3 regions of the Enterobacter cloacae complex sp. HYC003_NIDB genome follow, and region 3 is predicted to be linked to each of the others. Evidence: predicted binding sites of a transcription regulator. Region 3 holds the regulator's gene; each other region holds the start of a gene.

What was found. Region 3 encodes Fur, which represses iron uptake genes when iron is present. Its sites were predicted from a motif close to ATAATAATGAGAACNACTATCAA; they were not measured.
Region 1: the regulator Fur is predicted to act here: its motif matches at 7,030-7,052, upstream of fhuE (ferric-rhodotorulic acid/ferric-coprogen receptor FhuE).
Region 2: the regulator Fur is predicted to act here: its motif matches at 1,316-1,338, upstream of exbB (tol-pal system-associated acyl-CoA thioesterase).

What each region holds. Positions count from the first base shown of each region.
Region 1 is NZ_CP114220.1:2,685,656-2,696,282, reverse strand. Features, by position in the region: gene O1722_RS12780 (mannitol dehydrogenase family protein) at 1-925, shown strand, start outside; gene ydfZ (putative selenium delivery protein YdfZ) at 970-1,173, opposite strand; gene O1722_RS12770 (universal stress protein) at 1,461-1,892, shown strand; gene O1722_RS12765 (GntR family transcriptional regulator) at 1,928-2,614, opposite strand; gene ydfG (bifunctional NADP-dependent 3-hydroxy acid dehydrogenase/3-hydroxypropionate dehydrogenase YdfG) at 2,705-3,451, opposite strand; gene dcp (peptidyl-dipeptidase Dcp) at 3,595-5,628, shown strand; gene O1722_RS12750 (YncE family protein) at 5,889-6,947, opposite strand; gene fhuE (ferric-rhodotorulic acid/ferric-coprogen receptor FhuE) at 7,112-9,280, shown strand; gene O1722_RS12740 (hypothetical protein) at 9,286-9,531, opposite strand; gene O1722_RS12735 (extracellular solute-binding protein) at 9,863-10,627, shown strand, end outside.
Region 2 is NZ_CP114220.1:809,257-819,883, forward strand. Features, by position in the region: gene metC (cystathionine beta-lyase) at 1-1,148, opposite strand, end outside; gene exbB (tol-pal system-associated acyl-CoA thioesterase) at 1,400-2,131, shown strand; gene exbD (TonB system transport protein ExbD) at 2,136-2,561, shown strand; gene O1722_RS03855 (hypothetical protein) at 2,642-3,067, opposite strand; gene O1722_RS03860 (hypothetical protein) at 3,069-3,473, opposite strand; gene O1722_RS03865 (ESA_00282 family adhesion-associated protein) at 3,577-4,080, shown strand; gene O1722_RS03870 (TIGR00645 family protein) at 4,124-4,612, shown strand; gene O1722_RS03875 (aldo/keto reductase) at 4,717-5,757, opposite strand; gene O1722_RS03880 (methyl-accepting chemotaxis protein) at 5,909-7,456, shown strand; gene fucR (L-fucose operon activator) at 7,446-8,207, opposite strand; gene yghU (glutathione-dependent disulfide-bond oxidoreductase) at 8,284-9,150, opposite strand; gene gss (bifunctional glutathionylspermidine amidase/synthase) at 9,334-10,627, shown strand, end outside.
Region 3 is NZ_CP114220.1:3,431,933-3,442,559, forward strand. Features, by position in the region: gene speFL (leader peptide SpeFL) at 1-13, shown strand, start outside; gene speF (ornithine decarboxylase SpeF) at 269-2,467, shown strand; gene potE (putrescine-ornithine antiporter) at 2,464-3,777, shown strand; gene pgm (phosphoglucomutase (alpha-D-glucose-1,6-bisphosphate-dependent)) at 3,881-5,521, opposite strand; gene seqA (replication initiation negative regulator SeqA) at 5,546-6,091, opposite strand; gene ybfF (esterase) at 6,275-7,048, shown strand; gene ybfE (LexA regulated protein) at 7,177-7,464, shown strand; gene fldA (flavodoxin FldA) at 7,620-8,150, shown strand; gene fur (ferric iron uptake transcriptional regulator) at 8,442-8,888, shown strand; gene chiQ (ChiQ/YbfN family lipoprotein) at 8,980-9,306, opposite strand; gene chiP (chitoporin ChiP) at 9,354-10,627, opposite strand, start outside.

The sequences.
Region 1 (10,627 bases), 750 kb from region 3:
GTCATGCGATAACATGCCGGAAAATGGCCACGTGATGCGCAATGTCACCTGCGCCTACGCGCGCGCTGTTGACGGCGAACTGGCCGACTGGATTGAAGCGAACGTCACCTTCCCGTCAACCATGGTGGACCGTATTGTGCCCGCCGTCACGGCTGAAACGCTGGATAAAATTGAACAGCTGACCGGCGTACGCGATCCGGCAGGTGTCGCCTGCGAGCCGTTCCGCCAGTGGGTGGTAGAAGATAATTTCGTCGCCGGACGTCCACAGTGGGAAAAGGCCGGTGCGGAACTGGTTTCTGATGTCATTCCGTTTGAAGAGATGAAGCTGCGTATGCTTAACGGCAGCCACTCGTTCCTGGCCTATCTCGGCTACCTGGCCGGTTATCAGCACATTAACGACTGCATGGAAGATGAACATTATCGCGCAGCCGCGCATGCGCTGATGCTGAAAGAGCAGGCGCCGACGCTGAAAGTGAAGGGGGTGGATTTAGCTCACTATGCCGACCAGCTGATCGCACGTTACAGCAATCCGGCCCTGCGTCACCGCACCTGGCAAATCGCCATGGACGGTAGCCAGAAATTGCCGCAGCGGATGCTCGATTCCGTTCGCTGGCACCTTGTCCACCAGAAACCCTTCCCGCTGCTGGCCCTCGGTGTTGCGGGCTGGATGCGTTATGTCGGCGGTGTGGATGAGCAGGGTAACGCGATTGAGGTGAGCGATCCGCAGCTGGCGGTGATTCAGGCGGCGGTAAACGGTAGCGCTGAAGGCGAAAGCCGCGTTAGCGCGCTGTTGGGCATTGAGGCTATTTTCGGTAACGAGCTGCAGAAGGACGCGGTGTTTGTGGCTGCGGTCATGCAGGCCTATCAAACGTTGCTGCAAAAAGGCGCGAAGGCCACGGTTGCTGAGTACGCCTCCCGGCTTTAACGCGATGACATGCCGCCGTCCGCGGCGGCATGTCGGGGCGCAGCTTAGTGCATCCCCAGGCGAATCAGCTCAATCGGTTCGAACTTACCTTCGCATCCCTCGACTTCAACCGTTTTACCACGACGCACCTGCTCGGCATTAAGGCCGTCGCTGTGGATCGCTTTAATCACGCCGAACTGGCCTGTGCCGCTAATCATGACGCGGCTGCCAGTGGTGATTGCATTTCGGTTACGGTCGTATGTCATCATGGTATTTTCTCCTCTCGTACTTATCCGTTACGGCGCTAATTCAACGGCTGCCGTTCACGGGGCACTATTAATACGCCTCTCTTTAACGAAATTATTTGCTTTTGATCAAGCTCACACTTTTTTCTTATTTCATGCAGGCGTTGACGGTTCAGGATACCACTTTACAAAGCGGACAGTTATTTTCTTTAAATGATAGTTTCCAGGAGCAAGTGTTTAGGTTTTGTTTATATCCACAATGTCATTCTGGAGGCAGAAAATAACCCTTCATCGGAAAAGGAGTCAGGCTTATGTATAAGAAAATTTTGATGCCTGTTGATGTGTTTGAAATGGATTTGAGCGATAAAGCGGTACGCCACGCGGTCAACCTCGCGAAGGCGGAAGGCGCGACGATCACCCTGGTCAACATTCTCCCTAACAGCAGCCGTTCGTTACTGCGGGGGTTCAATGCCGATATTAAGAAGTTCGAAGAGTATATGACCGCCGAGTCTGATAAGAAGATGAAGGCGCTGAAACGGCTCTTTGATATGTCCCCGGACAATATTGACTGTGAAGTTCGCTTCGGCAACGTACGCGATGAAATCATCAAGCTCAGCAAAGAGGGGAAATATGATGTCATTGTTATCGGATCAAAAAATCCGAGCATTACAACCCATCTGCTGGGTTCGAATGCTGAAACTATCCTGCGCTACGCCACTATTCCGGTATTAGTGGTCCGCTAATTACTTCGCCGCAACCGAAAGGGGGCGGCGAAGTTTTATTCTTCGCTGAACCACTCGCGGTTTTCCTGGCGAATTAACTGAACTGACTCACTAATTTCCTGAAGGTGAAGCGTCATCGCTTTATCTACGGCTTCCACGTCGCGTTTTTCCAGCGCGCTGAAAATATCATGATGCTGGCGCAGCAACATCTCTGGCGGAGAAACATGGTCGAGGCTCATGTAGCGCACGCGGTCGATGGTAGCTTTGATGTTTTCGACGGTATCCCACGCGAGCTGGCACTCGGCGATCTGCGCCAGTTTCTGGTGGAACTCGTCGTCCAGCTGGAAAAAGTCGTTTAACTGTTTGCGGTCGATGGCGATTCGTTGCTGATGCAGGTTTTGCTCCAGCAGGTAGCACTGGTTATCGTTGATGAGCGACGCGGCGCGACGCACCACGGCGCACTCGATGGCCTGGCGAACAAAACAGCCATTCCGTACCTGCGAAAGCGAAATTTTATTTACATAGCTGCCGCGCTGAGGGCGGATCTGAATAAGGCCGTTTTCTGCAAGCTTAATAAACGCCTCACGTACGGGCTGACGGGAAACGTCAAAACGTACCGAAACCTCTTTTTCTGAGAGTGGCGTTCCCGGTGGGATCAGGCAGCGAACAATATCACGGCGTAAGATGCGATATATTTGCTGATTAACGGGCTGGGTAGGATTAAGTTGCGATTCAGCGGCCATGGGTTGTGATTTCTCAGAGAGTTAACCTGAACATACTACCATTCTTTTCCCTGCCATCACATACCCGGCCCGCAGGCCGGGCAGGGTAAATTAACCGCGATGCACGCTGAGTCCGGCATAGGTCTGGCTGACGGGCATCATCTCAACCGTATTGATGTTGACGTGCTTCGGCAGGGTCGCGACCCACCAGACGGTTTCGGTGATATCTTCCGGCGTCAGCGCATTCGCGTTTTCATAGGTTTTATCCGCTTTCGCGTCGTCGCCTTTGAAACGCACGTTGGAGAATTCAGTTCCGCCTACCAGACCCGGTTCAACATCGGTCACGCGGATCGCGGTTCCGTGCAGGTCGGTGCGCAGGTTCAGGCTGAACTGGCGGACAAAGGCTTTGGTCGCGCCATAGACGTTGCCGCCCGCGTAAGGCCAGCTTCCGGCGGTGGAACCGATGTTAATGATATGGCCACGGTTACGTTCAACCATGCCCGGCAGCACGGCGCGGGTCATGTACACCAGCCCTTTGTTGTTGGTGTCGATCATGTTTTCCCAGTCTTCCACGCTGGCTTTGTGGGCAGGCTCCATGCCCAGTGCCAGGCCAGCGTTATTGACCAGCACGTCAATTTCACGCCATTCGGCAGGCAGGTTGGCAATCATCTCTTCGATGGCGGCGCGGTTGCGGACGTCCAGCTGCGCGGTCAGAATGCTGTCACCCAGCTCGTCTTTTAGCTCCTGCAAACGCTCCTGACGGCGCCCTGTTGCAATCACTTTGTGTCCGTTGGCGACGAAGCGACGCGTGATGCTTTCACCAAAACCCGCTGTCGCCCCGGTAACTAAAATAATCATCTCACTGTTCCTCAACGCTTTTTGTGTTGTACTAACATAGCACGCTCTCCGGCACGTCGTTAAGGCAACATTTGTATGACGCCATTGCAGGCCGGCGCAGGCTGGCCTACTCTGGGGAGAAATACCGTGCTCAGGAGTAAACGATGTCGGTCAACAATCCTTTTTTTGAAATTAGCCTGTTGCCTTATCAGGCGCCACGTTTTGATGCGATTAACGACAGCCATTATCGTCCGGCATTTGATGAAGCAATGCGCCTGAAGCGTGCAGACATTGACGCGATTATCGCGCAGCGCGCCGCGCCGGACTTCGACAATACCGTGCTGGCGCTGGAAAAGAGCGGGGCCATGCTGTCGCGCGTGAGCAGCGTGTTCTTCGCCATGACGTCCGCACACACCAACGATGATCTTCAGGCACTGGACGAGCAGTTCTCCACCGAACTGGCCGGGCTGGCGAACGATATCTGGCTAAACGATACGCTTTTCGCCCGCGTGGAAGCCGTCTGGCAGGATCGCGAGGCGCTGGATGCCGAATCCCGACGACTGACGGAGGAGATGTATCAGCACTTTGTTCTTGCTGGCGCGCGTCTGAACGCCGATGAAAAAGCCGAGCTGAAAGCCCTGAATACCGAAGCCGCCACCCTGACCAGCCAGTTCAACCAGCGCCTGCTGGCGGCGAACAAGGCGGGAGGGCTGGTGGTGGACGATGTTCACCAGCTTGACGGGCTCAGTGCGGAGGAGGTGGCTGCCGCGGCTCACGCTGCCGCAGAAAAAGGGCTGACGGATCGCTGGCTGATCCCGCTTTTGAATACCACGCAACAGCCCGCGCTGGCGGCGCTGTCGTTGCGCGAGACCCGTAAAAAGTTGTTCAGCGCGGGCTGGGAACGCACTCAGAAAGGCGACGAAAACGATACGCGCGAGCTGATCCGTCGGCTTACCGCGTTACGGGCAAGACAGGCGCAGCTGCTCGGCTTTGACAACTATGCGAGCTGGAGCATTGCCGATCAGATGGCGAAAACGCCTGAAGCCGCGCTCGAATTCATGCGCGGGATAGTTCCTGCGGCACGCGGCAGGGCCGCGCTGGAGCAGGCGGATATTCAGAAGGTCATCGACGACGAGCAGGGTGGTTTTACGGTACAGGCCTGGGACTGGGCGTTTTATGCCGAACGCGTGCGCTCAGCGAAATACGCGCTGGATGAGTCGCAGATCAAACCCTATTTCGCGCTCAATACCGTGCTGGAAGATGGCGTATTCTGGACCGCCACGCAGCTGTTCGGTATCCGCTTTGTCGAGCGTTTTGATATTCCGGTTTACCACCCGGATGTTCGCGTGTGGGAGATTTTCGACCACACGGGTGAAGGCATGGCGCTGTTCTACGGCGACTTTTTCGCGCGTGATTCCAAAGCGGGCGGCGCGTGGATGGGGAATTTTGTTGAGCAGTCTTATGAGTTTGCCGCGCGTCCGGTGATTTATAACGTCTGCAACTATCAAAAAACGGCGAACGGGCAGACCGCGCTAATCTCCTGGGATGATGTGATTACCCTGTTCCACGAGTTTGGCCATACCCTGCATGGCCTGTTTGCCAGCCAGCGCTATGCCACGCTTTCAGGCACCAACACGCCACGTGATTTCGTTGAATTTCCTTCGCAAATCAATGAACACTGGGCCAGCCATCCGCAGGTGTTTGCGCACTTTGCTCGTCACTATCAAACAGGCGAACCGATGCCGGATGCGCTGCGGGAAAAAATGCTCAATGCGACCCAGTTTAATAAGGGTTATGACATGACGGAGCTATTGAGCGCCGCGCTGCTGGATATGAACTGGCACGGCATTCAGGAGCCCGTTGAAGACGTGGAAGCCTTTGAAGCCGCCGCGTTGAAAAAAGAGGGGTTGGATCTTCCAGCCGTACCGCCGCGCTATCGCAGCAGCTATTTCGCCCACATCTTCGGCGGCGGCTACGCGGCGGGCTATTACGCCTATCTCTGGACGCAGATGCTGGCGGACGATGGCTACCAGTGGTTTGTCGAGCAGGGCGGTTTGACGCGCGTGAACGGACAGAAATTCCGCGAGGCGATTTTGTCCCGCGGCAACAGCACTGATTTAGCTGAACTTTACCGGAACTGGCGCGGGCACGATCCGAAGATCGAACCGATGCTGGAGAATCGCGGATTGAGTGCGTAAGGCTTTTTAGTGTGGGAACAGAACCGGGCGCGAGGCCCGGTTTTTTCTTTCCCAAAATGAATCCTTAATTCTGCGAAATTTGCAGGAGGATAGGGGCCAGCTTCACGTAGCTACACCTTTACTTTTACCCAGTAAGGATCCCCGCGACTTTAGAACATCTGGCGCTTTAACCCGACTTTATCCGTTGGCCGGACTAAATATACTGCTTCAGCGTCCACGTTTATAAGTCAGCCATCCCTCACAGGATGGCTGTATATTGTTTAATTTAATGAAATACGAACCACACTATCCGGGCCTTTCGTCGTGTTGTCGTCATTGAAGTCCTGCTTCACGGTTACGTATAACGTTTTACCGTCCGGTGTTACCAGAAGACTGTTGGGATGGCTGGTGAACGTCCAGCTGTTTTTCACAGCATAGCTCCCGGCGTCAAGCTGCAACACCTTCCTGGATTCGCGCTGAGTGATGAAAATTTCGTTGCGCTCAGCGTTAAACTTAATTCCCAGCGCATCGCCTTTAAGACGCTTGATAACTTTCCCGCTGCGCTCATCAAATACCAGTGTGGTTTTGGCTTTTGAATCATCAGTCACGAACAGGCGCCCGGTGGCCGGATCTTCTGCCATATTCAGGAACAAATACGCTTTTTTATCTCCCGGCGTCCAGCGCTGTTCGATTTTATACGTCTCCGGGTTAATCACCAGAATTTCACCGCCGCCATTGGCGGCATAAAGGCGGTCTGTCAGCGGCGAATAAATAATCCCCGTCACCCATTTCCCGGCATTTTCGATTCGGGCTTTTAGCGTCATGGTGTTGGCATCAACCACGGAGATAAACCCAGGGTCGGCAACGCCGCCGATAAACAGTTGTCCCTTGTGGAAGAGGATTTCACGCGCACCAACCGGGTCGCCATCCTTGTCTTTGCCTTCAAACATCAGGCGCTGTAGCACCTTGCCGCTTTGCACGTCCACTTTCGATACCCCGCCATCAAGGGTGTTGGTGGTGTAGTAGACCTTGCCATTATCGTCCGCTGCCATGCCGAAGTTTTTCAGGTCGGTGTGGGTTTCACCTTGCGTGGCAAGCGTTGTGGGATCCAGTTTATAGAGCACCCCGCCGTTGACGTTTTTGAAACTCTGTGCGCTCGCAACGTACAACGCGTTTGCCGTTGGGGAGTAAACCATCTCATACAGACCGTCAGCGAGTTCGCGCTGCTTGAGTTCGGCCGAACCCGGGAGGGCTGCTGACGCCGTTGCGCTCAGGGTTAACGCCGCGGTAAGAATGCTTAAGCCCCATGTCTTTCCTTTTAGCCAATGGAATGTGTTCATTTTTTGTTCCTGTCATGCGCGAGCCGCGCTGATTTTGATAAATATACATTTATTTACATTTAACTTACAAAATTACCTGTGCATAATAAAGCAAATAATTATCATTTCCATTCTTATTTGGATGAATGATTTGCACATAACGACAACAACAGACAGGTAACATGATGATTTTTAAAGGCAGGGCTAATCGCGCGAAAGCGCCCGCAGGATTAATTCCTGCTTCCTTCTCACTTTCACTGCTTGCGCTGGCAATGTCCGCCGTCATGCACCCGGCACAGGCGGATGAAAATACGCAAGAACAAGAGATGGTTGTCTACGGTGACGGGAACGGGAGCGCCGACTCGCAGCAGGATTATGCGGTAAAAACCACGCGTTCAGGCACCAAAATGCTGCTGACCCCGCGCGATATCCCCCAGTCAGTCAGCGTCGTGACGCGCCAGCGTATGCAGGATCAAGACCTGCAAACCATTGACCAGGTACTTACCAATGCCACCGGCGTTTCGTCGCAGCAGGTTGATAGCGAGCGTTCCAGCTACTTTTCCCGCGGCTTTGAAATCACCAATTTCGCCTACGATGAGATCCCCACATCAATGGGCGACGCGTGGAACTTTGGCGATGCGCAGGAAGATACTGCCATTTATGATCGTATAGAGATTGTGCGTGGCGCAAACGGCCTGATGACCGGCGCTGGCGATCCGGGAGCAACGGTGAACATGGTGCGTAAACGTGCCGACAGTAAAACCTTCAGGGGCAACGTCAGCGCAAGTTACGGAAGCTGGAACAAACAGCGTTATGTGGGCGACATCTCCGCGCCCCTCAATTCCGACGGCAGCCTGCGTGGGCGCGTCGTGGCAGGTTATCAGGATCAGGACAGCTGGCTTGACAGATATGGCAAGCGCAAGAAATTTCTCTATGGCGTCATTGAAGGCGATGTAACGGAACACACGACGGCCTCGCTGGGCTGGGACTATCAGCAAACAAACACAGCCAACCCGACCTGGGGCGGATTACCCAGCCTGTACAGTAACGGCAGTCGTACCCATTACGATCGCAACGTCAATACCTCGGCAGACTGGACGGGATACTCCGTTGAGTCGCGTAAAGTTTTTGCTAACCTCACCCACAACTGGGATAACGGCTGGTCGGTGCGTTTCAATGGAACCCACGGCGCGCAAACGTTCAATGATACCCTGCTTTATGTGATGGGCAATCCGGACGCCACCACCGGAGAAGGCGCATCAGGCTGGGGTAGTAAGGATCGCGGCAAGCGCACTCTGGACGCCCTTGATGCCTACGCCAGCGGGCCTTTTGAACTTCTCGGGCGTCAACATCAGCTGATGGCCGGAGCCAACTATAGCCGACAGCACAATGCTACCTTCAGCAAAGACGGGCCAATGGACAGTGCTCAGATTGGCATCTTCAACAACAGCTGGGACGGCAGCGTGGCCGAGCCGGAGTGGGGCGACTGGTATCAAAATGCGGATGATATCGTGCGGCAAAAATCGGCGTATACGGCGGCACGCCTGTCGCTGGCGGATCCGTTGTCGCTAATCGTTGGCGCACGTTATACCCAGTACAGCTCAGATGGCAGCAGCGGCGATATGCGTAAATACAACACCACCCCTTACGGCGGGCTGGTGTATGACATCAACGACAGCCTTTCCGCTTACGCCAGCTATACCTCAATTTTTGCCCCGCAAACCAAACGCACGAAAGAGGGTGCATGGCTCTCTCCCGTCACCGGTAAAAATTATGAAACCGGCCTGAAGGCAGACTGGATGGACGGTCGACTGACCACCAACGTTGCCGTATTCCGCATAGAACAGGAGAACGCGGGGGAGGAAATCAGCGGGGTATTCGTTAATGGATCCAGCGAACAAGCTTATCGCGCAACCAAAGGCGCAGTGAGCAAAGGCGCGGAATTTGAGGTGAACGGTGCCGTTACCGACAATCTTCAGCTTACCTTCAGCGCGACCCGCTATGTTGCCCGTGATTCAGATGGCCGCTTCAACAGCTTTGCGCCGCAGACGCAGCTTAAGGTGTTCAGCCGTTACCGCGTCCCGGCGCTTCCGGATCTGACAGTAGGCGGCGGCGTAAACTGGCAGAATCAGGTGTACAAAGATGTCACCGGTCCGGACGGCGAGACGCAGCGCCTCTATCAGGGCAGCTATCCGCTCGTCGACTTGTTCGCGCAGTATCAGCTGACGAAACAGCTGGCGGTGCAGGCAAACGTTCGTAACCTGTTCGACCGCGAATACTACTCCTACCTCGATGACTCTGCCGTCTATGGCGAACCGCGTAGCGTCTCGGTAAGCATGAGTTACACATTCTGATCTAATCAGCTTATCGCTATCCTGGCCATCACCTGTTCCGAAATGCGCTTCGGCCCCACCAGCGGCAACGACACGGCGATGGCCGCCATGCCATTGCCATCCTGGTAACGAATAATATGCCGGTTTGAACGGGTGACGAGCCAGGTGCCGGAAACATTGGTCCAGTTAAAGAAGACGTATGTTGGATAGACGCAAAAGCGTAAATATTCAATGAACAGGACGCCCTCAGACTCGAGGGTAATCCTGAGCAATACACAACTCCTCAAGTTATTTAATCACTATGTATCTATCTATCTATATAGCGAGTTGGGCTACAACTGTGCAAAAGACCTTGATGACAATGAGTTCAAGATTCTTCTACGCAAAGCCACGAGGAGTTTACGCAGCATGTTTCATGAACAATTGCCCACATTTGGATGACAACATCTGAATAAGTCGACCATGCACCACCCAGACCGATTTCCTTTTATTCAACCTTGCATCAACGGCGCGCTTGAGGAGGTTGTCATTGCGGTGATTTTTCTGGAAAATTCGATATATAAAAGAATATATAGCGAGAGGGTGTTTATGGCCAGGAAACGAATGCAGGTTGTGCTGGTGGCGGTTGCGCTGATGCAAATGCCATCCATGGCGCTGGCAAAGGATATCAGGGTGACTTATGCCGGTTCCATGGGCAAAGTAATGGACCAGGGGTTAGGTCCGGCTTTTTCCAGAGCAAATAACGACGGCTATCAGGGGCAGGGCCAGGGTGCATACGGGATGGCACGCCTGCTTGCAAGCCACAAAATTGAGGCCGATGTGTTTGTCTCCATCACCCCGGGGCCGATGCAAATTCTCAAAGACGCCGGGCTGATAGATGAGGCGGTCCCTGTCGCCAGTACCAGCATGGTGGTCGCTTACAGTCCTGAGGGTAAATATGCAGCGCAGTTTGAACAGGCCAACAGAAAGAAAGACGGCTCGTGGCTGACTCTGCTTACGCAGAAAGATGTCTTATTTGGCCGCACCGATCCTTATGTCGACCCAAAAGGCCAGAATATTGTGTTTAGCCTGATGCTGGCGGAAAAGTATTACAACATGCCGGGCATCACCGATAAAATTTTAGGCTCGCTGCAAAACCCACAGCAGACTCATCAGGAAGGAGGGCTGCTGGCGCGTCTGGAAAGCGGTCAGGTGGATGCAGCAGCGGGATACGAGAGTGAAGTTCGATCAGCGCATTTGCCGTATGTCGCGCTGCCGGATGAAATAAACCTCAGCAACCCGGCGATGACGAAACAGTGGTATGACACTGTCAGTTTTACCATTAAAGACAGCAAAGGCCAGGATCAAATCCTGCACACTCAACCAATG
Region 2 (10,627 bases), 2.3 Mb from region 3:
AAATCGTCCACATTTTCCAGCCCGATATGCAGGCGGATTAAGGTCCCCTCGAAGTCCACCTCGCCGCCTGGGCGCAGGGCCGCAATCTGCTCCGGCTGGTTGGGCAGGATCAGCGATTCAAACCCACCCCATGAATAGGCCATGCTGAAGAGGGTAAAGTTATCCAGATAGCTTGCCAGTTCGGCGTCATTCAGGCGCTTTTTAAGAACAAATGAGAACAACCCGCTGCTGCCCGTAAAGTCACGTTGCCAGTATTCGTGGCCCTTGCTGCCCGGCAGCGCCGGATGGTTAACGCGCTCCACCTGCGGATGCAGCGCCAGCCACTGTGCAATTTGCAGGCTGCTTTCGTGATGCTGACGCAAACGTACGCCGAGCGTACGGATGCCCCGGCTGGTCATGTAGGCGGTATCGGCATCCACCATCTGGCCCATCAGGTAGGCGTTTTCACGCAATTGATCCCAGCAGCGGGCGTTAGACACCGCCGTACCGATCATGCCGTCGGAATGGCCAATCAGGTATTTGGTCGCCGCCTGAATGGAGATATCGATGTCAAATTCCAGGGCTTTAAACAGCACACCTGCCGCCCAGGTGTTGTCGAGCATGATGATCGCTTCCGGCGCTATGCTGCGCACCGCCTTCACGATGGCCGGGACGTCATGCACTTCCATGGTGATGGAGCCGGGAGATTCCAGGAACACAACGCGCGTGTTGGGCTGAATAAGCCCGGCAATACCGGCTCCAATCAGCGGATCGAACCAGCTGGTGGTGACGCCGAGCTTGCTGAGTATTTTGGTGCAGAAGTCCTGGCTTGGCTCGTAGGCGGTATTGGTCATCAGGACGTGGTCACCCTGTTCCACAAACGCCAGAATAGTATTGGCGACCGCCGCCGCGCCGCACGGGAACAGCGCGCAGCCCGCGCCGCCCTCCAGTTCGCACATGGCTTCCTGCAACGAGAAATGGGTTAACGTGCCACGACGACCGTAAAACAGCCCGCCCTTCGCGCGATTACGCGTAGCGATTTTTTTATCTTCAACGGTATCAAACACCAGCGAGGAGGCGCGCTGGATCACGCTGTTGACCGAGCCCTGCGTGTATTTCTTACTGCGTCCTGCCTGCACCAGCGTGGTCTCAAGCTGCTTTTTAGTCATGTTCGCTAACCCTTTTTTTATACGTCTGGACGTCCAGACTACCACGATTGTCAGAATGTGCATCCGGATGCTTATCGAATAAGCAGAAAATATTATCAAAAATTCGCATAAGAAATTTTTACTGCGTAAGCGCAAGGAAAGTGAGCGAAAATTACGGCACTATGTAAATACTAATGAGAACTACTATCAATTCGACGACGTTTTGATATTATTACGTTCAGATTTTGTGATTTGCGTCCTGGAGATACAGAGTGGGTAATAATTTGATGCAGACGGATCTCTCCGTTTGGGGCATGTATCAACATGCTGACATCGTAGTTAAGATTGTGATGATCGGCCTGATTCTGGCGTCCGTGATCACCTGGGCTATCTTCTTCAGCAAGAGCGCCGAACTTCTTTCACAAAAACGCCGCCTCAAGCGTGAGCAGAAGCAGCTGGCGGAAGCCCGCTCTCTGGATCAGGCTTCTGATATCACCTCATCCTTCCATGCGAAAAGCCTGACTACCCTGTTAGTGAACGAAGCGCAGAACGAGCTGGAACTCTCCGCAGGCAGTGAAGATAACGAAGGCATTAAAGAGCGTACCGGCTTCCGTCTGGAGCGTCGCGTTGCGGCCGTGGGTCGTCATATGGGCCGCGGTAACGGCTACCTGGCGACTATCGGCGCCATCTCCCCGTTCGTCGGCCTGTTCGGTACCGTCTGGGGCATCATGAACAGCTTTATCGGTATCGCCCAGACGCAGACCACTAACCTTGCGGTCGTCGCGCCGGGTATCGCAGAAGCGCTGCTGGCCACGGCTATCGGTCTGGTTGCCGCTATCCCGGCGGTTGTTATCTATAACATCTTCGCGCGCATGATTGGCAGTTACAAAGCCACACTGGGTGACGTTGCCGCGCAGGTTCTGCTGCTGCAAAGCCGCGATCTGGACCTGAACGCCAGCGCCGTTAAACCGGTACATGCGGCGTCCAAACTGCGCGTAGGTTGATTGTATGGCAATGCGTCTTAATGAAAATCTGGACGATAACGGTGAAATGCATGAGATCAACGTGACGCCGTTTATCGACGTCATGCTGGTTCTGCTGATTATCTTTATGGTTGCCGCACCGCTGGCGACGGTGGACGTGAAGGTGAATCTGCCTGCGTCCTCCAGCCAGCCGCAGCCGCGTCCGGAAAAGCCTATTTACCTGTCCGTGAAGGCCGATAAGTCCATGTTCCTGGGCAACGATCCGGTAACGGATGCCTCGGTTATTCCGGCGCTGGACCAGCTGACCGGCGGCAAGAAAGACACCACCGTCTTCTTCCGCGCGGATAAAACCGTCGATTATGAAACCATGATGAAGGTAATGGACACGCTGCATCAGGCGGGATACCTGAAGATTGGTCTGGTCGGCGAAGAGAAAGCGTCCGCGAAGTAAAACGAAAGCTTTTGCAGCCTTCCCTGCCGGGTGGCGGCGTCGCTTTACCCGGCCTGCATTCCGCAACAATCATTGTTGACTCACACTGAAGGCGCCGTCGGCGCCTCTTCATCAAGCGCTACACAGGTCACGTTTGAAGTTCGGTAATGACCTTCCGAGAGTTTACGGGTCAGGCGCAGGGTGGCTGTCTCGCGTGCCAGCAGGTACTGATAGTTCGCCTCCAGTCGCCCGAGGATCTTCTCTTTAAGCTCAGGGCGCTGTTCAATAATGGCGTTCATCACCGCGCCGTAAATCTCCTCCTTGGCCTGCAAGGCGTAAATCTCCCGACGATTCTGCCATTTCAGGCGCACCAGCGTGGCCGGAATCGAAACCAAATCCTGCGTAATTCGCGTCATCTCGTCATTTTTTATCTTTTTCAGGGCGTCGAGATTCTGCTTTAAGATAAATTCATCGCTTTTCTTATCATCTAAAGTCAAATAAACGTTATTACCGCTGTCATCATTCACGTTAATCTTCCCCCAGGTTATAAAAAATGGGATTGTTTTTTTCACGCGTAATTAAATTAAGCCAAATTTCATTGCCGGCCTCATTTATTTGCTGCGTTTTCTCGGTCATTATTTGACTGAGCGTCTGGGCATCTATTTCCCCTTCGGCCTGTAAATCATTTAGTAGATGAACTAAGGCTTCAATCTTGATGGCGCGAAATAAACGCTCTTTTAAATGGCGATCGTGCTCTTCCAGCACCATATTACGGGATTTGCCGGTGCGTGAAACACCAATTAATATGTCGGCTTCATAGTCGGAGAGTTTTCTTTTTCCTTGAGTGAAATTCGCCTCTTTATCTGCTTCCGTCGAAGGCTGTTCCACAGGCGTAATGTGGTACTTTGCCGGGACAAGATTGTCGGGCAGCATTTTAATTTCCTTTAATTTCAAAAAAGGTGGGGGTGGAAAAAGGGTGAGATTCGTTGACAATAACATGAGGCAATTTTAAAATCAAAAAAAATGGAGCCTACCCATGAACAGCATTTTCTTTACGGTCATAACGTTACTATTACTGACCGCTGGCGTGCTTTTATTGATGCAAGAGTTAAATAAACCGAAAGCGTCAAAAGACGTCAGTGAACCGCCGCAGCCTGAATTGATGTCGAAAGAGGAGGGGGAAGATCATTTCTCCGTATTGATGAACGCCGTGACGCCGGTCTGGTACTGGCGGGTAAATCACGAATATATCGATTTTCTCCATGCGACAATTAAGCGAATGAAAATGGCTGAAATTAATGATACGCCCGGCCTGTTCGACGCGCAGCGCCGTTGTAGCGACCTTAATTCGGCGGTTTATAAATATTACGACAATATCAAAAAACGCTGTCTGAATGGCGAGAAGGTGTCGTACTCCGATTTAGACGTATTAAATCTGCGCCAGTGTTTTCGCGAGTTTAGCCTGGAAGCCTACCCGGAACTGGTCGCGCTGGTCTGGCCGGAGTATGCGCGTCCGGATGTGGATCCCAACGAGGTATAGTTGAGATATACTGAGTGCTGGTTTCGTTTGCAGACAGGATTTTATGGAACGCTTCTTTGAAAACGCAATGTATGCCTCTCGCTGGCTGCTCGCACCCGTCTATTTTGGTCTCTCCCTGGCGCTGGTCGCCCTGACGATCAAGTTCTTCCAGGAGATATTTCATGTCCTGCCAAACATTTTCTCCGTGGCAGAAGCCGATTTGATTCTGGTTCTGCTGTCGCTGGTGGATATGACGCTGGTGGGGGGATTACTGGTGATGGTGATGTTCTCCGGTTATGAGAATTTCGTCTCTCAGCTTGATATCGCCGAGCACAAAGAAAAGCTCAACTGGCTGGGGAAAATGGATGCCTCATCGCTGAAGAATAAAGTCGCGGCGTCGATTGTGGCGATTTCGTCTATACACCTGTTACGCGTCTTTATGGACGCGAAAAACGTCCCGGATAATAAGCTGATGTGGTATGTGATTATCCACCTGACGTTTGTGCTGTCGGCGTTTGTGATGGGGTATCTGGATAAGATCAGTAAGAAATAAATTCACCATGCCCCTCACCCTAACCCTCTCCCACAGGGTGAGGGAATATCAATCTCCCTCTCCCTGTGGGAGAGGGACAGGGTGAGGGCAGCAGGCCGCACTATTTATTTATCCGACGACGCCTGCCACAAATTCAGCTCACCATCCGCAACGTGCTGGTCAATCCGCGTCAGTTCATCTTCGCTAAAGCGCAGGTTATTCAGCGCCTGAACGTTCTCTTCCAGCTGCTCCGGGCGGCTCGCGCCAATCAGCACCGACGTTACACGCTCATCTTTCAACAGCCAGCTTAGCGCCATCTGCGCCATCGTCTGCCCGCGCGCGTGCGCCATTTCGTTCAGCAAACGAAGGCTGCTCAGGTTGGCTTCCGTCAGCATTTTCTCCGTCAGGCCGCGCACTTTTTTCCCTTCGCGTTGCATACGTGAACCGTCCGGAATACCGTTCAGGTATTTTCCGGTGAGCAGGCCCTGTGCCAGCGGGGTAAAGGCGATACAGCCCGTTCCGTTTTTCTCCAGCGCGTCCAGCAGGCCGGTCTTGTCGACCCAGCGGTTAAGCAGGTTGTAAGACGGCTGGTGGATCAAAAGCGGGATCTTCCACTCGCGCAGCAATTCGGCCATTACCGCCGTGCGTTCCGTGGAGTAGGACGAAATGCCGACGTACAGCGCTTTTCCGCTCTGCACCGCGTGCGCCAGCGCGGAGGCGGTCTCTTCCATCGGCGTGTTTTCGTCTACGCGGTGAGAATAGAAAATATCCACATACTCCACACCCATGCGTTTCAGGCTCTGGTCGAGGCTGGCGAGCAGGTATTTACGTGAACCGCCCGAACCATACGGCCCTGGCCACATGTCGTAGCCCGCTTTGGTGGAGATGATCAGCTCGTCACGATACCCGGCAAAATCCTCCCGCAGCAGACGGCCAAAATTCTCTTCAGCGCTGCCTGGTGGGGGGCCGTAGTTGTTGGCAAGGTCAAAGTGGGTAATACCGAGATCGAAGGCCTTACGCAGCAGCGCGCGCTGGGAATCGAGCGGCTGAACGTGACCGAAGCTGTGCCACAGGCCTAGCGACAGTGCCGGTAAGCGCAGGCCGCTTTTGCCGCAGTATCGGTACTGCATGTTTTCGTATCGGCCGGTGTAAGGGTGCCAGGACATGATGTCTCCTTTCTTGTCGGTGAATTTTCGAAACAACGTTTTCATTCTATGCCGACTCGATAACAAAAAAGTATATTTTCTGCGGTAGCTGCCGATAAAGAGGGTAGTACTCGCCTCTGGGCGAATTCACCCTCACGGCAAGGAATACTCAATGAAGATGCTTCGTAATTTCACCATCCGTTTCGTCATGCTGACGATACTGGGGATCTTTTGTGTCATGTGGGCAGGCGTGGGGCTTTACAGCACCTGGTCTCTGTCTCGTGTTTCTGATGGTAATGACGTTGACCGCCAGCTGGTCCGGCAAATGACGGTGCTGAGCCAGGGCAACGATCAGTATTTCCGTTTCGTCACCCGCCTGAGCCGGGCGATGGAAGTTAAAGCGGCGGGCGGCACGCCGGACCTGGCTCCTGCACAGCAGGCGCTGGATAACATGAGTAAAAAGCTGGCAGAGATGAAAGCTATCTCTCCGGGCCCGATGGATGAAAAGGTGTCTGCGCAGGTGATTTCCACCTGGCAGGCGCTGCTCGATCGTGGCGTGACGCCGCAGATGGCGCAGGCGAAGCAGGCGACGCTCGAAGGCTATCGTCAGCATGCCAACAACGTCACGCCGCCGCTAAGCCGTGCATTCGGGTCAGCGGCTGAGAACTTTAACAACACCGCGGCGAAGGCGCTCGACAGCACGCGCGTGGTGGTCGACGGCCTCACCAGCATGACCCGGACGGTGATTATCACCGCCACGATCGTGGGTCTGTTGATCCTGCTGTTCACCGACCGCTACCTGGTGGCGATACTGGTAAAACCGCTGGATCGTATCCGTCAGCAGTTCCGCCAGATTGCGCAGGGCGATCTCAGCCAGCCGATTGAATCCTTTGGCCGCAACTGCGTGGGGCAACTGGTGCCGCTGCTGAGCGCCATGCAGGACAGCCTGCGGGAAGCGGTCAGCACGATTCGTTCCGGCAGCGAGAATATCTGGCGCGGGGCAACGGAGATCTCCAGCGGGAATAACGATCTCTCTTCGCGTACCGAAGAGCAGGCCGCCGCGCTGGAAGAGACCGCGGCCAGCATGGAGCAGCTAACCGCAACGGTGAAGCTGAACGCCGAAAGCGCGCGCCAGGCCAGCCAGCTTGCGGATGTCGCCTCCAGTACGGCCAGCCGCGGCGGCTCGCTGGTGGAAGATGTGGTCACAACCATGAGCGGCATTTCGGACAGCTCGAAAAAAATCGCTGAAATCACTACCGTCATCAACAGCATCGCCTTCCAGACCAATATTCTGGCGCTGAACGCCGCGGTGGAAGCGGCCCGGGCCGGGGAGCAGGGGCGGGGCTTTGCGGTCGTGGCGGGTGAGGTGCGTAATCTGGCCAGCCGCAGCGCGAATGCGGCAAAAGAGATCGAAGGGCTGATTGCAGATTCCGTTGCCCGCGTGGAGCATGGGGCGCAGCTGGTGAACGATACCGGCACCACGATGGAAGCGATCCTGCGCGACGTGACGGAAGTGACCGTCATTATGAAGCAGATCGCCACCGCGTCAGAGGAGCAGAGCAAAGGTATTTCTCAGGTCGGCGTTGCCATCACGCAGATGGACGGCGTGACCCAGCAGAACGCCTCGCTGGTGGAGCAGGTTTCCGCCGCCGCCGCCGCACTTGAACGGCAGACCGAAGAACTCCAGCGCTCAGTGCAGAAATTCCGTCTCACCGCGTAACCTCTCGTGTCAGGCCGTCTCTGGCGGCCTGACGTTTATCGCTCTGAATAATCTGTGTCACCTGCGACAGCTGACCAATTTTCACTTCACTTGCCCGCATAAATTTACTTTTGTCGATCAGCAGCAGCGACTGGCTGGCGCGGTTTAACAGCAGCGCCTTAAAGCCCGCGTTGTGCTCGGACGGATCCCAAAGGACGCCATGCTCATCGACCCCTTCACACGAGAAGATGAACAGATCGATCTCCAGCCCTTTTAGCTGCGTCACCAGCGCCGGGTTAACATAGCAGCGATACTTACGCTCAAGCGTTCCGCCGGAGCAGATAAGCGTGATCCGCTCGCGCTTTGCCATCTCGTGGCAGATAGGCAGACTGTTGGTAAATACGGTGAGGTCGATGTCCGGCAACTGGCGCGCCAGATGAAAGCAGGTTGAGCTGGCGTCGAGGGCGATGGTCATCCCTTCGCTGATCCAGCCCAGCGCGTGGCGGGCAATATCGGCTTTGTCGGCATAATGGCTTTTCAGGCGTGCGCCAAAGGGTTCACCGCTGTCGCGGCTGTCCGGGTGAATCAGACGCGCACGCCCGTGCTGGCGCAGAAGCTTCCCCTGCTGCTGCAACGACTTCAGATCCCGGCGGATCGTCTCTTTGCTGACGGAGAGCTTTTCAGCCAGCACATCGGTAGTCAGCCAGTCGCTTTTACTCAGCAAGGTGATAAGACTCTGCTGTCGGGTCGCTTTTAGCGTCTGGTCTGACATACGAGGCTCCTTGCGCACGCGTGCTGACGCATTTTTCTCATCGCGGAAGAAGGGCGGCGAACCGCCCGGTCATGGATCAACCCTGACGTTTATCTTCCGTCTGGGTATCGAAGTCGCTTGCTGAATGACGCTCATGTAACTGCTCGTTCAGTTCGCCGTTGGTACGGTTAACAATGCGCCCGCGTTTAACGGCCGGACGATTCGCCACATCTTTTGCCCAGCGCTGCACGTTGGTGTACTTCCCGGCATCCAGGAACTCGGCGGCGTTATACACGCTGCCCAGCGCCACGCAGCCAAACCATGGCCAGACTGCCATATCCGCAATGGTATATTCCTCACCCGCTACGTAACGACCGCGCGCCAGCTGTTTGTCCAGCACGTCGAACAGGCGTTTAGCTTCCATGGTGAAGCGATCGATAGCGTACTCAATCTTCACTGGTGCGTAGTTATAGAAGTGGCCAAAACCGCCGCCGAGGAACGGGGCCGCGCCCTGTAACCAGAACAGCCAGTTCAGGGTTTCCGTTCGTCCTGCCGGATCTTTTGGCAGGAAGTGACCAAATTTCTCGGCCAGGTAGAGCAGGATATTGCCGGATTCAAAGACGCGCGTCGGCGGGGTGGTGGAGTGGTCACGCAGGGCCGGGATCTTCGAGTTCGGGTTCACGTCGACAAAACCGCTGGAGAACTGATCGCCCTCACCAATGCGGATCAACCATGCGTCGTATTCCGCGCCCGTCACGCCCAGCGCCAGCAGCTCTTCCAGCATGATGGTAACTTTCTGTCCATTCGGCGTACCGAGAGAGTACAGCTGGAGCGGGTGCGCGCCCACAGGTAGCTCTTTCTCATGCGTCGCGCCCGAGACGGGACGGTTGATGTTGGCGAACGCGCCGCCGTTATTCTGTTTCCATTCCCACACTTTCGGTGGCTGATAGGTGTTATCTGACATGTTGGCCTGCCTTTTTGGTGTTGTGTTGAGGCAGTGTAGCAGGAGATGCAGGAACCGTTTAACGATGCGAGCGTAATGGGCAGGGCGGGTGTATGATAACGCCACCTCTGTCAGTTAATTACAACGTGCAGACGACGACAACCCCACAAAAAAATTGCCGCCTGCCTGTTTTAGGTTGGACACATGCGTAAAGGAACGTTAAGCAGTGACGCACCCTTCGGGACGTTATTAGGTTATGCGCCGGGTGGCGTGGCGATTTACTCTTCAAATTACGGCAGTCTCGATCCGCGTCACTACCCGGAAGACGCGGAATTCCGCAGCTATATCGGCAACGAATACATGGGCCATAAATGGCAGTGCGTTGAGTTTGCGCGCCGTTTCCTGTTTCTCAATCACGGGTTTGTTTTTACCGACGTCGGGATGGCGTGGGAGATCTTCTCCCTGCGTTTTTTGCGCCAGGTGGTAAACGACAATATTTTGCCGCTACAGGCCTTTGCTAATGGCTCAAAACGCGCGCCGCAGGCCGGTGCGCTGCTCATCTGGCAAAAGGGCGGTGAGTTTCATGAAACCGGCCACGTCGCCGTCATTACCCAGCTGCTGGATGACAGAGTGCGCATTGCCGAGCAGAACGTTATTCACTCCCCGCTGCCGATGGGGCAGCAGTGGACGCGCGAGCTGCGTCTGAGCGTGGAGGACGGTTGCTATACGCTTCATGACACGTTCAACGATACCGAGATCCTCGGGTGGATGATCCAGACGGAGGAGACGGAACACAGTATTCCTCAGCCGGAGATCGACGGTGAACTGCTGAAAATCAGCGGCGCGCGATTGAAGAACAACCGTCAGTTCGACGGAAAATGGCTCAATGAAAACGACGCCCTGCAACAGGCGTACGTTCGCGCCAACGGCCACGTTATCAACAACGATCCCTGCCAGTACTTCACCATTACCGAAAGCGCCGAGCAGGAGCTGATCAAAGCCACCAACGAACTGCATCTGATGTACCTTCATGCCACCGACAAGGTGCTGAAAGACGACAGCTTACTCGCGCTTTTCGACATCCCGAAAATTCTCTGGCCGCGTCTGCGTCTCTCCTGGCAGTGGCGTCGTCACCATATGATCACCGGTCGTATGGATTTCTGCATGGATGAACGCGGCATCAAGGTTTACGAGTACAACGCGGATTCCGCCTCCTGCCATACCGAGGGCGGGCTCATTCTTGAAGAGTGGGTGAAAAACGGCTATCGCGGCACCGGCCACAATCCGGCGGAAGGCTTGCTGGAGGAGCTAACCGGCGCATGGAAGCACAGCCACGCTCGGCCGTTCGTCCATATCATGCAGGACAACGATACCGAAGAGGATTACCACGCGCTCTTTATTCAGCGCTCGCTGATCCAGGCCGGGTTTGAAACCAAAATCCTGCATGGACTGGGGGCGCTGAGCTGGGATGCCGCCGGGCAACTGATTGATGATGAAG
Region 3 (10,627 bases):
TAACGCCCGGTAGTCCTTCGACTTCTGGCGCATCTGCTTACAGGTTATCCTGAAAAACGCTATTTTACAGGCTGTTGCCTGTGAACACCTGCGCTCATTCCTTGTGATTCAGATTCTCCGCAACCGGGCGGACTGAATTCTACTCAGCAAAAAAGCAATTAACTGATTTCGTATCAGCGGACACGCTTTGCTTTTTTTTCCGGAAATAATCGATTTCTTTACCGCAAGAAGTCGAGGGCCCCATATTGCCTGAAATAAAGAGATAAAGATGAAAACGTTAAAAATTGCCGTCAGCCGTGCCTGTCCTGAATGCTTTACCACTTCGCGCGACATCGTGGATATCACCGCATCAGATTATATTGATGTGGCAGCCGTGGTTCTGGCCGTCAGCGATATTTTCAATGGCGCCATAGAAGAAATAGAAGCCACGGGATTCGGTATCCCGGTGTTTATTGCCACGCATAAAGAAGAAAGGGTTCCGGCTGAATTTCTGTCGCGTATTCACGGCGTTTTTGAGTACTCCGACACCAGCAATGCGTACTACGGACGCCAGCTTGAAGCGGCTGCGCAGAAGTACGAAACCCAGCTCCGCCCGCCGTTCTTCCGCGCGCTGGTCGATTACGTCCAGCAGGGGAACAGCGCGTTTGACTGCCCCGGACATCAGGGAGGCCAGTTCTTCCGCCGCCATCCGGCCGGAAACCAGTTTGTCGATTTCTTTGGCGAAACGCTTTTCCGCGCCGATCTGTGCAATGCCGACGTGGCAATGGGCGATCTGCTGATCCACGAAGGCGCGCCATGCATCGCCCAGCAGCATGCGGCAAAAGTCTTTAATGCGGATAAAACCTACTTCGTGCTGAACGGCACCTCCTCTTCCAACAAGGTGGTGCTCAATGCCCTGCTCACGCCAGGCGATCTGGTGCTGTTCGATCGCAATAACCATAAATCTAATCACCACGGGGCGCTGTTACAGGCGGGCGCGACGCCAGTGTATCTGGAAACGGCGCGCAACCCGTACGGGTTTATCGGCGGTATCGACGCACACTGTTTCGACGAGAGCTACCTGCGGGAGCTGGTGTCAGAGGTCGCGCCTGGCCGTGCGCGGGATGAACGTCCGTTCCGTCTGGCGGTGATCCAGCTGGGCACCTACGACGGTACCATTTATAACGCCCGTCAGGTGGTGGATAAGATTGGTCACCTGTGCGATTACATTCTGTTTGACTCCGCCTGGGTGGGTTACGAGCAGTTTATCCCGATGATGGCCGACTGCTCGCCGCTGCTGCTGGAGCTGAACGAAAACGATCCGGGCATTCTGGTGACCCAGTCGGTGCATAAGCAGCAGGCGGGCTTCTCGCAAACCTCGCAAATCCATAAGAAGGACAGCCACATAAAAGGCCAGCCGCGCTATGTCCCGCATAAACGCCTGAACAACGCCTTTATGATGCACGCCTCCACCAGCCCGTTTTATCCGCTGTTTGCCGCCCTGGATATCAACGCCCGCATGCACGAGGGGCAAAGTGGGCGCAACATGTGGATGGACTGCGTGGTGACGGGTATCGAAGCGCGGAAACTGATCCTTCAGAACTGTCAGTTTATTCGTCCGTTCTTGCCGGAGACGGTGGATGGCCGTCCATGGGAAAGCTGGGATACGGCAGAGATTGCGACCGATCTGCGCTTCTTCCATTTCGTTCCGGGCGAACGCTGGCACGCCTTTGAGGGATACGCCGAGCATCAGTATTTTATCGATCCCTGCAAACTGCTGCTAACTACGCCGGGCATCAACGCCCGCACCGGTGAGTACGATGATTTCGGCGTGCCCGCGACCATCCTCGCCAACTTCCTGCGTGAAAACGGCATCGTGCCGGAAAAATGCGACCTCAATTCCATTCTGTTCCTGCTCACCCCGGCGGAGGACATGGGCAAATTGCAGCAGCTCGTCGCCCAGCTGGTGCGCTTCGAAAAACTGCTCCAGAGCGATGTGCCGCTGAAAGAGGTTCTGCCCTCTCTTTATAAGCAACATCCGGAACGTTATGCGGATTATACCCTGCGTCAGATTTGTCAGGAGATGCATGACCTCTACGCCCGCCATAACGTGAAGCAACTGCAAAAAGAGATGTTCCGCAAGTCTCACTTCCCACGCGTCATGATGAACCCGCAGGAGGCGAACTATGCCTATCTGCGCGGTGAGGTCGAGCTGGTGTCCCTGCGCGACGCGGAAGGCCGTATCGCCGCGGAAGGCGCGCTGCCTTACCCACCGGGGGTGTTGTGCGTGGTGCCGGGAGAAGTCTGGGGCGGTTCCGTGCTGCGCTATTTCGCCGCGCTGGAAGACGGGATCAATCTGCTGCCGGGTTTTGCGCCGGAGTTACAGGGGGTTTACGTCGAGGAGTGTGACGGTCGCAAACAGGTGCGCTGCTACGTCATCAAACAACCTGCCGCTCAGCCATCGCTGCTGAAAGGAGAAAAATTATGAGTAAGGCCAACAAGATGGGCGTGGTGCAACTCACTATTCTCACCATGGTGAATATGATGGGTTCGGGGATCATCATGCTCCCCACCAAGCTCGCTGAAGTGGGGACGATTTCGATTATCTCCTGGCTTGTTACCGCCGTGGGTTCGATGGCGCTGGCGTGGGCGTTTGCCAAGTGCGGTATGTTCAGCCGCAAGTCCGGCGGCATGGGCGGCTATGCCGAATATGCGTTTGGTAAGTCCGGTAACTTTATGGCGAACTATACCTATGGCGTGTCGCTGCTGATCGCCAATGTGGCGATTGCCATTTCCGCTGTCGGTTACGGCACAGAGCTGTTTGGCGCGACGCTGACCCCGGTGCAAATTGGGCTGGCGACCATCGGCGTGCTCTGGATCTGCACCGTCGCTAACTTTGGCGGCGCGCGCATCACCGGACAGCTCAGCAGCATCACCGTCTGGGGCGTCATCATCCCGGTTGTCGGCCTGTGCATCATCGGCTGGTTCTGGTTCAGCCCGACGCTGTACGCCAATTCCTGGAATCCGCATCACGTACCGTTCTTCACCGCCGTGGGATCGTCCATCGCCATGACGCTGTGGGCCTTCCTCGGGCTGGAGTCGGCCTGTGCGAATGCGGAAGTGGTGGAAAACCCGGAGAAAAATGTGCCGATCGCGGTACTCGGCGGGACGCTGGGGGCGGCGGTGATCTATATCGTCTCAACCAACGTGATTGCGGGAATTGTGCCCAACATGGATCTGGCTAACTCCACGGCGCCGTTCGGACTGGCGTTTGCGCAGATGTTTACGCCGGAGGTAGGGAAAGTGATCATGGGACTGATGGTGATGTCCTGCTGCGGCTCGCTGCTGGGCTGGCAGTTCACCATCGCCCAGGTATTCAAATCTTCCGCTGACGAAGGTTATTTCCCGAAAATCTTCTCCCGCGTCACCAAAGCGGATGCACCGGTGCAGGGCATGCTGGCGATTGTCATCTTCCAGAGCGGATTGTCGCTGATGACCATCAGCCCGTCACTGAACAGCCAGTTTAACGTGCTGGTCAACCTGGCGGTGGTGACGAACATCATTCCGTACATTCTGTCGATGGCGGCGCTGGTGATTATTCAGAAGGTGGCGAAGGTGGATCCGCGCAAAGCCCGGGCGGCCAATATCGTGGCGCTGATTGGGGCGATTTACAGCTTCTATGCGCTCTACTCGTCCGGTCAGGAGGCGATGCTGTATGGGGCGATGGTGACCTTTATGGGCTGGACGCTGTACGGTCTGGTATCGCCGAGATTTGAATTGAAGAATAAGCATAGTTAGGTAAAGCAAAACGGCAACCCATGGGTTGCCGTTTTTTATGTTTTCTCCCTCTCCCAGTGGGAGAGGGCCGGGGTGAGGGCATCAGCCCGCACCAGAACACGACTTACGCGTTTTTCAGCACTTCGCTGACAATCTCTACCGCTTCTTTCTCAATCTGCTGACGATGCTCAGCGCCGAGGAAACTTTCGCAATAGATTTTGTACGCATCTTCCGTACCGGATGGACGCGCGGCGAACCAGCCGTTTTCGGTCATCACTTTCAGGCCGCCGATCGATGCGCCGTTACCCGGCGCCGCCGTCAGACGCGCGGTGATCGGGTCACCAGCCAGGGTACTGGCACTGACCATCTCCGGAGAGAGTTTTGACAGAGCTGCTTTTTGCGCAGACGTGGCGCCAGCCTGAATACGGTTATAGCTTGGCGCACCAAAACGTTCCGCCAGCTCGTTGTAATGTTCCTGCGGGTTCTTACCGGTGACCGCGGTGATTTCCGCCGCCAGCAGGCACATGATGATGCCGTCTTTATCGGTTGACCATGGGGTGCCGTCGAAGCGCAGGAAGGATGCCCCCGCGCTCTCTTCACCGCCAAAGCCGAAGCTGCCGTCGTGCAGACCGTCAACAAACCACTTGAAGCCCACCGGCACTTCCACCAGCTTGCGACCCAGCGCGTCGACCACACGGTCAATCATAGCGGAAGAGACCAGCGTTTTACCCACCGCAACCTCTTTGCCCCACTGCGGACGGTGCTGGAAGAGATAATTGATTGCAACAGCCAGGTAGTGGTTCGGGTTCATCAGCCCTGCCGGGGTGACGATACCGTGGCGATCGTAGTCCGGGTCGTTGGCAAACGCCAGATCGAACTTGTCGCGCAGCGCCAGCAGGCCAGCCATTGCGCATTCGGAGGAGCAGTCCATACGGATCGCGCCGTCTTTGTCCAGGTGCATAAAGCGGAAGGTCTGATCGACGTGATCGTTCACGATTGTCAGATCCAGCTTGTAGTGCTCGGCAATGCGTTTCCAGTATTCAATACCGGAGCCGCCCAGTGGATCCACGCCCAGCTTCAGACCGGCTTTCTGGATAGCGGCCATATCGACGATATCCGCCAGCCCTTCCACGAACGGCTGCACCAGATCCTGCTCTTTCACGTGGCCGGAGGCCATGGCTTCATCCAGCGAGATGCGTTTCACACCGTTCAGACCGTTAGCCAGTAACGCGTTGGCACGATCTTCCACCACTTTCGTGACGTTGGTATCCGCCGGGCCACCGTTAGGTGGGTTGTACTTGATGCCGCCATCTTCCGGTGGGTTGTGTGACGGGGTGATCACAATGCCGTCAGCCTGCGCGCCACCTTTTTTGTTGTGTACCAGAATAGCGTTAGAAACCGCTGGCGTTGGCGTAAAACCGTTGTTCTCCTGAACAATCACGTCTACGCCGTTCGCCGCCAGCACTTCCAGCACGGAGATAAAAGCAGGTTCAGACAGGGCGTGGGTATCTTTCCCTACATAGCACGGACCGGTGACGCCATTTTTGGCGCGCTCTTCCGCGATGGCCTGAGCAATGGCCAGAATGTGCGGTTCGTTAAAGCTGTGGCGCGCCGCACTACCGCGGTGGCCAGATGTACCAAACTTCACTGCGTGTTCTGCGTTGCCCACCACCGGCTTCAGCACGTAGTACTGCGCGGTCAGTTGAGCGACGTTAATCAAATCGCTTTGTTGTGCAGGTTGTCCTGCACGGCTGTGATTTGCCATTGCCTGGTCCTTCTGATGCAAGGGTTAAATTGTACCGCAAACCTTTTCGATCAATTCCGCCGGGAACTGCATGGACTGCATGATATGTTCGATCATGCTGCACTTACGGCCCGTATTGGTGTTGGTGATCACCCAGTATGGTGTACCGGGAACGTGTTTGGGTTTGGTTTGGTTGCCATTTTGCAGCAGGGTCTGCTCGTCGCCTGCGAAGTAAACGCGCGTGCGACCGTGCAGCGACTCTGTCGCTTCTGCAAATGCGTTGTTATCCAGTGAATAAAGTGTAGACAGCACCAGCATAAAGCGGTTAACCGCCTTTTTCTGCTCGGCATATTCATCGGACAGCAGCAGCTCGCGCATCGCGCGCACTTTGTCTTTTGCCGGCATGACGGCAGGTTTTACTTGTGCAACAACGCTCGGCTGAGACACGACATCTTTAGTGACAGGAGTGGGCTGTGAGGCGGCGGAAATTTTAAGCATGCGCCGTAAAATGTCGGACGCGCTCTCCCCAATATGCCGCGTCTGGCTGGCAATATACTGATAGAGTTCGTCATCAACTTCGATTGTTTTCATCTTAATCCAGTGCGATATCTTATCTGAATACAAGTCGTTGAGATTATAAGGTCAAATCCCAACAGCGGATAGCGTCAAACCAGGTTGGCGGCAAAAGTCAGATTAAACTGGATCCTTGCCCCCGGGCGGCAGAATGGTCAACATGATACCCTAACCTGACAAACCTAAAAAAAGAACTTTGCCATGAAATTGAATACCCGAGCGCAAACTGCACAATCGCCGAACAATAATTCTCCCATCGTACTGGTTCACGGCCTGTTTGGTAGCCTGGATAATCTGGGTGTGCTGGCGCGCGATTTAGTGACCGATCACGCGATCCTCCAGGTTGATATGCGCAATCACGGTCTTTCTGGGCGCTCGGAGGAGATGACCTACGCAGCCATGGCGCAGGATCTGCGGGACACCCTCGATGCGAATAATATCCAGAAAGCGACGCTTATCGGGCATTCAATGGGCGGCAAAGCGGTGATGGCGCTCACTGCGCTGGCCCCTGAGCGAATTTCCGGGCTGGTGGTCATCGACGTTGCGCCCGTCAATTACGACGTTCGCCGTCACGATGAGATTTTTACCGCCATCAATGCGGTCACCGAAGCGGGTGTCGCAACCCGCCAGCAGGCGGCTGCCGTTATGCGTGAGCATCTTGATGAGGAAGGCGTAGTTCAGTTCCTGCTGAAATCGTTTGTTGACGGACAATGGCGCTTTAACGTCCCGGTATTGTGGGATCAGTATTCGCATATTGTGGGCTGGGAAACCGTCCCCGCCTGGCCGCACCCTACCCTTTTTATTCGCGGCGGCAACTCCCCTTACGTCACTGATGCGTATCGTGACACGCTGCTGGCGCAATTCCCGCAGGCTCGCGCTCACGTCATTGCCGGTGCCGGACACTGGGTACACGCGGAAAAACCGGATGCCGTCCTGCGCGCCATTCGCCGCTATCTTACTGATACAGCGAATTGATTAAAAAGCCAGCGACCGGAAGACGACGGGCTTCCAGTCGTTGGCGTGTGGATTTGGGTGATGTATGATGGCGCGCTTATCGCCCGGGCATTAGCAGGGCGGCGTGTTTCCCCCGAAGTCTCAGAATCATGGCCAAAGAACAAACGGACCGTACGACACTAGATCTGTTCGCGAATGAGCGTCGACCGGGACGACCGAAAACGAATCCGCTTTCGCGCGATGAACAGCTGCGTATCAATAAACGCAACCAGCTTAAACGCGATAAAAATCGTGGGCTTAAGCGTGTCGAACTGAAGCTGAATGCCGATGCCGTCGATGCGCTTAACGAGTTAGCTGACGCGCGCAACATCAGCCGCAGCGAACTGATCGAAGAGATGCTGATCGCCCAGCTTGAGACGTTACGCGGCAAGGCGTGAGTCAGAAAATCCCCAATATTACCTTTTTCATGTAGCACAGAGTGCAGTCCTGCGTGATAGCTGTTTCCGCAGGGTTGCCTGTTCTGCTATTATTGCCCTTATCCGTGGACAATTTGGGCCACCATACCATTAAGTTTCAAGAGGTTATTTTACTCATGGCAATCATCGGCATTTTCTTTGGCAGTGATACCGGCAATACTGAAAATATCGCAAAAAACATTCAAAAACAGCTCGGTAAAGACGTTGCTGATGTGCATGACATCGCCAAGAGCAGCAAAGAAGATCTCGAGGGCTATGACATCCTGCTGCTGGGCATCCCGACCTGGTACTACGGTGAAGCACAGTGTGACTGGGACGATTTCTTCCCGACGCTGGAAGAAGTAGACTTCAACGGCAAGCTGGTTGCCCTGTTTGGCTGTGGCGATCAGGAAGACTATGCTGAGTATTTCTGTGATGCGCTGGGCACTATTCGCGACATCATTGAGCCACGCGGTGCTGCGATCGTCGGTCACTGGCCAACGGCGGGTTACCATTTCGAAGCGTCCAAAGGTCTGGCAGATGACGATCACTTCGTTGGCCTGGCCATTGATGAAGACCGTCAGCCAGAGCTGACCGCTGAGCGTGTAGAAAAATGGGTTAAGCAGGTTCGTGAAGAGCTGAACCTGGACGATATCCTTAACGCCTGATATCCCTGCGGCGCAACTCCGGTTGCGCCCGTTTTCCAGGTAAAACCGATTAAATTAATTGCTACAAACTTTTAACTTTTTCGCCCAGACCTGTACAATATCCCCCTGGTAAAAAGTGGGTGCCATCGAACAAGTTTGTTGGTGATACCACGTTTTTATAAGCATACTTTGCTTGAGACTTGCAGTTTTCATTTAGCCATGGCAGTTCTATAATGAGACGCATTATCCCAAGTGCATTTTCTGTCACTTCTTCTTTTGAAGTGAATCGTTTAGCAACAGGACAGATTCCGCATGACTGACAACAATACCGCATTAAAGAAAGCTGGCCTGAAAGTAACGCTTCCTCGGTTAAAAATCCTTGAAGTGCTTCAGGGGCCAGACAATCACCATGTCAGTGCGGAAGACCTTTATAAGCGTCTTATCGATATGGGTGAAGAGATTGGGCTGGCAACCGTCTATCGTGTGCTGAACCAGTTTGATGACGCGGGCATTGTTACTCGTCATAATTTCGAAGGCGGTAAATCCGTGTTCGAGCTGACTCAGCAGCATCACCACGATCACCTGATCTGCCTCGACTGTGGCAAGGTCATTGAATTTAGCGATGATTCCATTGAATCACGCCAGCGTGAAATCGCCGCCCGTCATGGCATCCGCCTGACCAACCACAGCCTGTACCTGTACGGTCACTGCGCTGAAGGCGATTGCCGCGAAGACGACCACGCGCACGACGCGAAATAATATCGTGTTCATACTCTGAGCCAGCCGTAAGGTTGGCTTTTTTTTGCCTGAAAAAAGCCCGGTGGCGCTGCGCCACCGGGCGTAAAGCAACTTATTTATTGTTATTGCGAATCTCGTCCCAGATCTTATCGCAACGCTTCGCCACTTCCTGATCGTTACCGCTTTTCCGCGCCTGGATACAGGCCTGGTAATCCATCACGCGAACATTTTCCTGCGTCGCAAACTGCTCATGCGCTTTCTCTTTTTTCAGCACATTCAGCACGCTCTGGCAGGCTTCAATCTTCTCTGGCGATCCTTGTGCTGTATTGATGCAGGCGCTATACGCCTCCTTCAGACGGGAGTCTTCTTTCTGCGCCTGATCCTGCGCACACGCCACCAGCCCCGATGCCAGCAGCGCAACGATTACCATTTTTTTCATCATATGCAGTCTCCATGCAGGCGGGATTTCGCCCGCCTGCGTGTTCATCAGAAGATTGTGAATGGCGCAATGACCATGAATTTCACGTCACGTTCATCCTGGAAGATGTTGCCGTAACCGCCCGCGTAGCTCGGGATATCGGAGTGGTTGTCATACTGGGTGAAGTGCAGTTTGAACATCGTGCCTTTCGCACGGCCCTCCTGAAGGGTGTAAATCGCATCCAGACTGTATGAAGACTCTTTCAGACGGTAATTCGGATCGTAGTAGGCGTCTGGCGTAGCCATATCTGCTGGCTTTGCGTCCCAGGCGTACGCGTAGGACGCACCCACCGCCCAGCCAGGCAGATTCCAGTTCTTCAGGTCATACATTGCGCCGAAGAAGACCGCCTTTTCGCCGTCGGCGTTAAAGTCAGAGCGGTTATCCCACCAGATATCCAGACGACCATTGGAAGAGGCGTAGGTTGGCGTCATACGTTGCAGGAAGTAGCCCTGCTGCCCTTCTGCCTTGACCCATGTTCCCTCCAGACGTAAATCAACCTGACCTACCTTGTAACCGAAGGTCAGCGCCTGTAACCACGCGGTGCCGTCATAGATATCATTTACGCTGCCATCACTGACTTTGTCGCGCGTACCGTAGAACTGATAGCTGGTGCTCAGCGGGCTACCCGCGATATCAAATTTGTAGCTGGCTTTAGCAAAGTACTGATCGATATAGCCTTCAGCCTGACCAAAAGCAGCTTCCAGCACCAGATCGTTTTTGAAGTCGTACTTCGCCCCCAGCGAGTGGAGATAATCAACTTTGGTTTTTTTATCGTTCTGATAGAACTTGTCCATCTCAATGTGCCACGGCGCTTTGTACTCGTTGGTCCACATATAGGAGAAGCTCAACGCCCCCGCATCGCCGTAGTCAAAATTAGCACCGGCTTCCGCACCCTGATAGGTACCTGGCATAAAGCTCCAGTGCGGTGCTAACAGCGTCTGGCCGGTTGGCTGGATATAACCTCCACGCGCCCAGACCGGACCATATTTGAATTTTGCAGCCGCTTTATACAGGCTGATTCCGCTTTTATCGCCGGACCAGTCTTCGTCGTAGGCTTTATTGCTGGAGGAGAACGCAATTTCGTTCGGATGGCCGCTGTCGCCATTTTCGGCCATTTCAATTGCGGTGAACGCTGCAATATCGATCCCGAACATATCGGCGGCATATCCCGACTGGAAATCAAGGTTGGCGTTCCAGGTCGAGTGAGAAAGGTTGGTTTTGTATTTATCTTCAGTGACGTCTTTACGGTCACGCTCACGCTGCCAGTAATAAATACCGCCCG